Regions from separate parts of the Colwellia sp. F1 genome, predicted to be linked through region 1. Evidence: predicted binding sites of a transcription regulator. Region 1 holds the regulator's gene; each other region holds the start of a gene.

Region 1 (3,283 bases):
ATTTTTTCAAGTAAGCGTTTTTTACTGCGAACTGGTACTGCACATTGCGTGCAGTCCAGTGTTAAGATATTTTGTAGTGTCATAATAATTTAAGTGGTGGCGCTAAGCTAATGTTGGGTTATTTTGCCTTTATATTTGAGTATCTGGCGGTCGAGTTTATCAACCAAATTATCTATTGAACTATACATGTCGGTATTCACCGCAGAGGCATGAATTTCATTACCTTTTAAATGCACTGTGGCTTCTGCTTTTTGATCTAACTTCTCTACCGTTAATACTACGTAAACATTAGTAATATGGTCAAAGTGACGCTCTAACTTGGCTAGCTTTGTTTCAACATAGTTGCGTAATGATGAAGTGATATCTACATGATGGCCCGTAAGATTAATTTGCATAAGTATGATCCTTCTTTAGTTCAATTAAAAATAAAGTTACTGATTATAGTAAACTTTTACGTTGGTTCGACGGTGGAATAGCTAAAGACTCTCGATACTTAGCTATTGTGCGCCTAGCAACGTTAATACCCTGCTCGGCTAGTAAATCAGCCATTTTACTATCACTTAGCGGTTTAGCAGGTATTTCCGCTAAAATGAACTTTTTAATTAACGATCGAATAGCAGTAGACGAACATTCACCGCCATTTTCAGTGCTAACATGGCTTGAAAAAAAATATTTTAATTCAAAAATACCTCGTGGCGTATGCATATACTTCTGTGTTGTTACACGAGAAATTGTAGACTCATGCATATCGACCGCTTCAGCGATATCATTTAAAACCATTGGCCGCATTGCTTCTTCACCATGTTCTAAAAAGCCTTGTTGGCGTTGTACAATACAGTTTGATACTTTGAGTAAAGTGTCGTTGCGTGATTCTAAACTTTTGATAAACCACTTGGCTTCTTGTAAATTAGCGCGAATAAATTGGCCGTCGTTACTCGATGACTTTGTTGTTTTAGTCATGGCGGCATATTGTTGATTGACTGACAGCTTAGGAGCGCTATCAGGGTTTAACTCAACCACCCAGCGGCCATTTTTTTTCTCTACGGAAACGTCAGGAATCACGTATTGATCATCGCTTTTATCAATCACATCACCAGGGCGAGGGTTTAAACTTTGAATTAACCGCATCACTTCACGTAAGTCATCCTCTTTCAGCCGTGTTTTACGCATGAGTTGACGGTAATCACGGCTACCCAGTAAATCAATATGCTCTCTGATAATTAATTTGCTTTCTGTTAAGTAAGGAGTGTCAGAACTAAACTGGTTTAATTGAATTAGTAAACAGTCAGCAATCGACGGCGCGGCAACCCCTATAGGATCAAATACATTAATACGTTTTAGAACGGCTTCTACTTCATCAAGCTCTAGCCCTTCAATCCCGACACTCTCTAAAATATCTTCACTTGAAACCGTTAAGTAACCTGCATCGTCTACAGCTTCAATAATTGCTATGGCAATGGCTCTATCGGTTTCAGAAAAAGGCGTTAACTCCATTTGCCATAAAAGGTGATCTTGAATTGAGTCAGTTGTTTCACCTTGATAGGTGTAATCTTCTCCTGGGCTACTAATAGCACCAGTGTTTGAGGTGCCGGCACTGTAGCTTTCTTCCCAAGTTGTATCTATGTTTAACTCTTCAGGAATATCACTTTTTTCCATGGCTTCTGTCGTACTAATTTCATCAATGCTTGCCGATGGTTCTTCACTGGTCGTTGTTTCAGCTGTGGCTGAAAAGGCCTCTTCAAGTCTCTCTGAACTATCGTTAGCGCTATTTTCCGTATCAGCGCTAGATCTGTCTTGTTCACTTATTTCAAGTAGAGGGTTGCTTTCAAGTACTTCTTGTATTTCTTGCTGAAGCTCTAACGTAGACAGCTGCAACAGCTTGATCGCTTGTTGCAGTTGCGGTGTCATCGTTAATTGCTGTCCTATTCGGAGTTGCAGAGTTGGGCGCATCTACTTTTTTTACTTCCTATTAATAAATATTGCTAACATTATGATAACTAATTTAAAAATTACTTTTAGTCACTTAAGGTTAGTATAGCCTAAGTGAGTTCAGTATAGCCAAAGTTCTCATGCTTAAGTTAACTATAGCGTGAATTGTTCGCCTAGGTATACATCTCTTACCGTTTGATTCGCAAGAATTTGATCAGAGTCACCTTCAGCAATTATTTCACCATGACTAACAATATATGCATGTTCACATACATCAAGTGTTTCACGCACATTATGATCAGTAATTAATATACCAATACCGCGATTTTTAAGGTGAATAATTATTTTTTTTATATCACCAACAGAAATTGGGTCAACACCTGCAAAGGGCTCATCAAGTAGAATGAACTCAGGATCAGCGGCCAATGCCCTTGCTATTTCTACCCGTCTTCGTTCACCACCTGACAGGCTCATACCCAAGTTGTCTTTAATGTGACTAATACTAAACTCTTCTAGTAGTTGTTCTAGTTTACTTTGCCTTTCGTGTTCATTAAGGCCCTTGCGAGTTTGCAAAATAGCCATAATATTATCAGTAACTGTGAGCTTTCTAAATATCGAGGCTTCTTGGGGTAAATAGCCTATGCCACGTCTTGCTCGTTCATGCATAGGAGCAAGGGTAACGTCTTCATCGTTGAGTATAATTTGGCCGTTGTCATTTGGAACTAAACCGACAATCATATAGAAAGACGTTGTTTTTCCAGCGCCATTAGGGCCTAGCAAACCAACAATTTGGCCAGCACTTACAGCTAAACTAACGCGCTTAACGACTTTTTTATTTTTATAAGACTTTGATAAATTTTGAGCTATCAAGGTTGATTTGCTCGATATATCGTCAGCTTTATGGTTTGTTACTGTCATTGTTTTTCTTATCTTGTTGGGCTTTTATTTGAGCAGGCTGTAAAATAGTGGTTACCGATTCATTTTGACCACTAATCGCTTCTAATTTTTCACTTAATGTGTTGTAAGTAATTGTTTCACCAGTAACTTTGCTACCAGCTTGCTTAACTTGTGCGTTACCTGAAATAGTAATGATGTATTGATCTGGTTGATATTTTATTTCATTTGCTTGCAAGCTAATTAAGCTCCCGTCTTCTAATTCTTGTTTGAAAATAGCGGGTTCACCTTTGGCAAGGTAGGTGTCATATTTTTCGTTAGTTGCCTCATCATGATGGCTATATACCTGAACAATATCAGCAACGATAGAAATAGAGCCTTGGCTGATATTTACGTCGTCTAAATAACTTGCTATTTTATTTTTTAAATCAGCAGATTGCCGCTTAGATTTTATGGTGAT
Region 2 (3,283 bases), on a different contig from region 1:
AGTAGCACCACAATGGCAGATATGATTATTGATAACCAACAATTGTCATCGTCGATTAAAGGTTTAATTAGAGGAGCCAAAGTTGTCAAAAGTTACCCCGTTGGAGATACATACACAACAGAGCTACAGCTAGACTTTAAAGATGTTTATGAAATTTACCAAGCGAGTATCCAGCGTAAAGAAATAAAAAAAGTAGACTACTTTTAAGTAAGAAGGACATAGTGTATCTCTGAATTACTGAACTAGACGGTAAACCTTTTGCTAGCTGGTTGTGCTTAGCCCAAGCATACTTAAGCCTTTAAACCTATACTGCTTAAGCCACCAGATTTTTTACCTTTATTATCATAAGTAACAGAATTCTTGTTATTGTTTTCTAATAAAGTGGTTTTCATACGTTCAACGGCCAGTTGAGATTGCACGATTATTTGACCATTAATTTGGTTTTTTTGTTGGCAGAGTTGCAATAAATTTTCAATGTCAGTTAGTGCTTCATCAAGTAAACCGGCCTTTTTATCTTGGGCAAATGCCTGGTTAACCATTATCTTTTGATCTAAGGCTTGTATCGCAAGCAAGGCTTGGTTTTTCTGCTCACTAATTTGCAGTAATGCCTCAGGTTGGTGCTGCTCTAAAATGCGCTTTTCGTCGTCAATGATTTGTTCAAGTGATTGTAACTGAGCAAACTGTTGGGCAAGCAGCTCTAATGATTGAGATGAAGCTGACATGAAAGTACCTTTAAATATAAGTAAAAGGTGATTATCACCCAGTCTACTGCTTAGATCAAACGATAAACTAAGGGATTAAACTATAAACTAAACTCAAACTTTGCCATGCTAGCAGCAAGTTTTTGAGAGTCAACTTTATACTCGCCAGCGGCAATTGTTTTTTTCAGCTCTTCAACTTTTTTTTGATCAATGACAGGTGCATCGGCAGATTTTTTTTGCAGCTCTTTAAATTGTTGTGCTTGTGGGGTAAAAGAAACAGAATCGCGAGCAGCATGTTTTACTTGGGTATCGTTTGCTGTTTGAGCGTTTGCCTGCTTATTTTGCGCCAGCTTACTTTGATTAATATGAGCTTGATTATTTAAGTTGTTGATATTTATAGTCATAATGTTACCCTGCGGTAAAGGTGTATTTTGTCAATTTGTTCGTTAGCTTTATATCGGCAAGCTGCACGATAACTTTAGTAAAAGTTTTGTTAAATTACCGTTTTATTTTGGTTGCGGGTATCAAGCAAAAAATACAGCCTTCTGTTAGCGCTTTAACGATGAATCTTACTCTCTAAGTGAGCGCTAAAAAATTATAGGTTAATTACCACTTGGTTAACAGCACTAATTTTAGGCTTTATTATGCGTCCTGAACGTGTATTTTTAACCCTAATTTGTTCATTTAGGTTACCTGAGCTTAGCGCAGTTCCCTTCGTTTTAATAACAAAATTATCGCTTTTTGCAGTAATAGTGACAGTATCACCCTTGCAGACTAAGCAAATACTATTTTTAGTGATGGCATTATCTATACCTATTCTTCTTTCTGCTTTACTCCCAAGCACTGCATTAATATCACTTAATCTTTCCCCCCGAATTCTATTATTTGCGATATAATCTATAGCGATATTCTTTTTTGTCAGTATTTCGCCTTTCTCAATAGTACTTGTGGTTATAACCACAGCAAAGGTTCGTTCAATTTTAGCGAGTATGTAGAGGTACCAAGGAGTGGCGTCATCACAGGTTATTTTAATATTAATATTTCTCCGGTTGGTATTTTCAGGTATATTTGCTGTAATAGGCTTTTGGCAAGGTTTGATTATTATTCGTGGGTCTATCGGGGTAACGTCAAAAGATATTCGTCCTCCCATAGGTGGGGGTATTGCGCTTTCAAGTTGTTTTTGTACAAACGATTCTATATAAGCGCTATCCCAAGTAGAAGCCGAACTCGCGCCTGAAAATAGTGCTATAAAATAGAGGACAGATAAAAAAAGTTTCATTGTAGGCATATTTTTTGTCATTTATCCTTAGGTTAATTTTTTATACTCGACTATGCTTATAACAATTTACATAGTAATAAGTGTATCACTTTGTGTTATAAGTGTATTAATTCTAGTTTTATTCATTACCCATAGCGTGGTAATTTACTTAACATTCATCAATTTTTTGTCACTTAATATGGCTTACAATACACAATCAAGAATTGTGCCTTATTGTCCTACACTGGTAGGTATATAATACAGTGCTTGAATACAAATGAGGTTTTTATGGCAGGTATACTCGATTCAGTTAATCAACGAACACAACTAGTCGGTCAAAACAGGCTAGAGTTGCTGCTCTTTAAATTAGTAGGCACTCAGCGCTTTGGTATCAATGTCTTTAAAGTAAGAGAAGTTCTACAGTGCCCTACATTAACAGTTTTACCTAAACAAGACCCCTTTATAAAAGGGGTTGCGCATATCAGAGGGCAAACCATTTCAGTTATTGATATGAGTAAAGCCATTGGTGGCCCTGCTATTACTCAAACTGATGAGTCTTTCATCATTATTGCCGAGTATAATCGTAGCGTACAAGGCTTTCTTGTGGCAGGCGTAGAACGTATTGTGACGCTAAGCTGGAAGGATATGATGCCTCCGCCAGAGGGGGCAGGTAAAGCCAGTTACTTAACAGCGGTAACAGAAATAAATAAGCAGATGGTCTCTATTTTAGATGTAGAAAAAATATTAAATGATATTAACCCAGTCTCTACCGATTTAAGTGACAGTGTTGTTGATACTAATGTTGGGGTAGAGCTTGGTGAGCGTATTGTTATGATTGCTGACGATTCAAGTGTTGCTCGAAACCAAGTAAAAAGAGCGTTAGAGCCATTAGGTATTACCATGGCTTTGGCGAAAAATGGCCAAGACGCATTAGAGCAACTCACTGCCATAGCCGAGACATGTGAACACAGTATCACGGAAAAAGTAGCGCTAATGGTTTCAGATATTGAAATGCCAGAAATGGATGGCTACACCCTAACCGCTGAGGTAAAAGGTAACGAACGTATGGCTAAAATGCCAATTATTCTGCACACCTCATTAAGCGGGGTGTTTAACAATGCCATGGTTAAAAAAGTTGGTGCAGAAGACTTCATTCCTAAATTTCACCCCGATGAATTGGCAACAGCTGTTAAAAAATGGTTAAACCACCACTAATAATAACGCACCATGTACACATATCAATTAGGAAGTAGTAATAGTGCTAGCAAGACAACTTGACGATAAAAGTTATCATCAATTTAGAGTTTTTCTCGAGCAACAGTGC
Region 3 (3,283 bases), on a different contig from region 1:
TACAAAAAACACCACATTGGGGCTGGTATATAGGGACCGGCATTAGTTATGCAGAAGCGAATGCGCGTTACTGGTCTGCTGCTAAATGGTCACTATCAATTTCAATTATTATTGCCGTTATTCTAGCGTTTGCTTTAGCGCGTTTTGGTTTGTCACTAAACTTTGCTTTAGGTGCTGAAGTGAATGATGTACGTGAAGCAGTAATTAGAGTATCGCGTGGTAACCTAAAGCAAAATAAGAGATTTATTAATGCAAACGATGACAGCGTTGTCGGAGCAGTAAATTATATGCAAAAAGAGCTACAAGGCGTAGTTCAAGGTATAAAGCGTGTGACCGATAATTTATATAATCAAACCGATGCGGCTAAAGTAAGGTCAGCAGACTTAGACAATTTAGCCAAAACAATGCGTGATGAAACGCAAATCGTTGCCGCAGCCGTGACCGAATTAACGGCTTCTGCTAATGCCGTCGCTGAAAATGCCAAACACGCAGCACACTCTGTTGTAGAGGCTGAGAAACAAGGAAAACAAGCTAACTTATTGACTCAAGAAGCTTCTAAATCTGTTGTGTTACTTGAAAGCCAAATTGATAATGCTGGGGCTAATATTCAAATTCTTGATGATGAAGTGAGTAATATCGCTAATGTTTTGGCTGTTATTCAGGGTATTGCAGAGCAAACTAACTTACTGGCATTAAATGCTGCAATTGAGGCAGCGAGAGCGGGTGACCAGGGCCGAGGTTTTGCCGTAGTTGCCGATGAGGTGCGCCAACTAGCGCAACGTACTCAGGCAAGCACTGAAGAGATTCATCAAATGATCTCTAAATTACAAAATGCGACAAAAGAGGCTAAATCTTCGGTGACGCAAAGTATCGCAACCAGTGAAGAAACCGTGATTAAATCCAAACAAGTTTCAGCGGAATTAGTCAATATCGCTCACTCACTTGAAGGCATTTCACAAATGAGCCATCAAATATCTATTGCCGCGGTAGAGCAATTAGCAGCGGGTGAAGATACCGCTATGCGTATTACTAATATTTCAGACACCTCAGACAATACTTTAGCGGTATCACACGAGGTACAAGAATCATCAGTACAGATACAGGAGTTAACAAACAACCTAGAAGTTGAAATAGCTAAATTTAAACTTTAATTGTCTGTAGTGCGCAGTGTTTGCTTGCTGGTTAGTGCTCAAGTAAACACGCAGCTACTCAGTGGCTGACTTCACCGTTCAAAGCACAAAATAAAGTGTCTAATATTTTTACAGCTAAAGTTAGTGTAATGAGTTGTTAACGGTGTATTAACAGTTTTTATCATATAATCAAGGTGTTTTGCTTGCTTGTAATGCTTGCACATTCCTTGCATCAGTAGCCTTGAACTTTAAACTGAGGTGTTAAATTATGAATAAAAGCAAAGTTAAAATATCGACATGGTTAATAACGTGTTCATCATTTATGCTGTTCTGCGTTAATGCAGCTATAATTGAGGTTACCCCAACCACAGTGGATTGGATAGCCGCAGATGCTAATAGCGCCATTACCAATACCGTTGCTTATAATGGTAATGGCTCATTAGAATTACATGGTGATCGTACGCGATTTTTTGGTTTAGGTAATCCATTTTCACCAACGAGTAATATTGGCCTACTTGCCGACTTGGTTGACTTCACCTTCGACTGGTCTATTGCAACAAGCAGTGTATCTGCTTTACATTCAGATTATACCCCTGCATTAAGGTTACACATTTGGGATGGCTCGCAACGTAGCGAATTAATTTGGGAAGGCGCTTACAATGGCACTTATGGCGTTACGGCGCGCGACACTTGGTATAGCACTAATTTTTCAGATAATTTCTGGCAATACCAAACAAATATAGGTGTTACAGCGCAATATAATTACGGTATTAGTGATTGGCAGCAGCAGTACTCTAGCCAAGCTTATATTAGTGCTATCAGTGTTGGCGTTGGCTCGTCGGTGGGTAACGACTATGTCGCCTTTAGTGATAAGGTAACTATTGGCTTTGCCAATCAAGACAGCCGTACTTTTAATTTTGAAGTTGACGCTGTCACTGTGCCCGAGCCCACAAGCTTAGCATTATTAGGTTTAGCAATATTGGTATTTTTTATGCGAGCATTTCAGCAAAGCAAAGTATAAAACAAGCTAAATAAAGAAGAAAACTGTAGTAGGGGTAACACGAAAGTAGTGTAGAGTGCAAAAACCAAGGTACTTTGGTTTTTGCAGCGCTAGCTAACTTGATGCGCTGTTATCATCAGTTAGTTAGCCAAATAATACTGTTGAATATTATAGCCAATGTAACATTGAATATTCCCTAACAAAAAATTACAATCTGTTGGTTTAATTAGGGTACAAACACTGATAAATTAACAAAAAATGGAAGGAAAGATGACTGTTAACGAATTGAACTTAAAGGGAATTAAAAGCGTACTTTTTGTCTGTATGGGTAACATTTGCCGCTCACCAAGTGCTGAAGCCGTTTTTAGGCATAAAGCAAAAGCTAAGGGGGTGTCGTTGAAAATAGACTCTGCAGGCACAGTAGGAGCACATGTTAGAGAAAAACCAGATCATCGATCGCAAAAAGTGGCTGTTGCACGAGGTTATTCGTTTGACGGTATCAAAGCACGAAAAGTTACCGTGCAAGACTTTGATGATTTTGATCTAATATTAGCGATGGACAACAGCAATCTTGCCGATTTACATGCTCTTGCACCGAAACACTTACAATACAAAGCACAGCTTTTTTTAAATTTTGCAAAAAATCATGAAGAAAGTGAAGTACCTGACCCATACTACGGTGGCGCTAATGGCTTTCGTTTTGTGCTCGACTTAGTCGAAGACGCAAGTGATGGCTTATTATCGCAACTAAAATAGCAGTGCTGTTTAAGTTAGCTTGAACAAATAATAGCCAGGCTAACTCTACTTATAAAATAAGAGGTTGTTGGCAGTAACTTTGTAAGTAAAACAAACCTAGGTAGCAACTTCCTTACCGCTACTGCTTGTTGCATACATTCTGTTTCGATCAACAGGAAAACTAAAAAACTAGGCGTTAAACCGGTGTTTTACTGCATCAGCCAGTAAAGCTAATATTGCTTCACTCTCAGGTAAATCAACACAAGCGTCAGTGATACTTTTACCATAAATAAGCGGTACACCGTCTTTAACTGCCTGATTGCCTGACTCAATAAAGCTTTCAACCATAACACCAAAAATGCTGTTTTCCCCCTGTTTTATTTGCCTTGCCAGTGATCGGGCAACATCAATTTGTTTG

Evidence for each region. The regulator sigma-54, encoded in region 1, starts transcription at its own class of promoters, with help from an activator protein. The targets are predictions, from matches to a motif close to GTTGGCACGNNNNTNGNNT.
Region 2: flgA (flagellar basal body P-ring formation chaperone FlgA) is a predicted target of sigma-54. The motif match lies at 2,175-2,193, and genes of this name have one in related genera.
Region 3: AC0UA9_RS01265 (PEP-CTERM sorting domain-containing protein) is a predicted target of sigma-54. The motif match lies at 1,345-1,363, and genes of this name have one in related genera.

What each region holds. Positions count from the first base shown of each region.
Region 1 covers NZ_JBWDLI010000015.1:67,981-71,263, reverse strand. The annotation lists gene ptsN (PTS IIA-like nitrogen regulatory protein PtsN) at 1-83, opposite strand, end outside; gene hpf (ribosome hibernation promoting factor) at 108-395, opposite strand; gene AC0UA9_RS14065 (RNA polymerase factor sigma-54) at 439-1,950, opposite strand; gene lptB (LPS export ABC transporter ATP-binding protein) at 2,083-2,847, opposite strand; gene lptA (lipopolysaccharide transport periplasmic protein LptA) at 2,828-3,283, opposite strand, start outside.
Region 2 covers NZ_JBWDLI010000010.1:142,440-145,722, reverse strand. The annotation lists gene AC0UA9_RS11360 (LPP20 family lipoprotein) at 1-207, shown strand, start outside; gene flgN (flagellar export chaperone FlgN) at 291-722, opposite strand; gene flgM (flagellar biosynthesis anti-sigma factor FlgM) at 803-1,105, opposite strand; gene flgA (flagellar basal body P-ring formation chaperone FlgA) at 1,297-2,001, opposite strand; gene AC0UA9_RS11340 (chemotaxis protein) at 2,248-3,174, shown strand; gene AC0UA9_RS11335 (CheR family methyltransferase) at 3,218-3,283, shown strand, end outside.
Region 3 covers NZ_JBWDLI010000001.1:281,247-284,529, reverse strand. The annotation lists gene AC0UA9_RS01270 (methyl-accepting chemotaxis protein) at 1-1,151, shown strand, start outside; gene AC0UA9_RS01265 (PEP-CTERM sorting domain-containing protein) at 1,399-2,151, shown strand; gene AC0UA9_RS01260 (low molecular weight protein-tyrosine-phosphatase) at 2,401-2,886, shown strand; gene AC0UA9_RS01255 (3-deoxy-7-phosphoheptulonate synthase) at 3,055-3,283, opposite strand, start outside.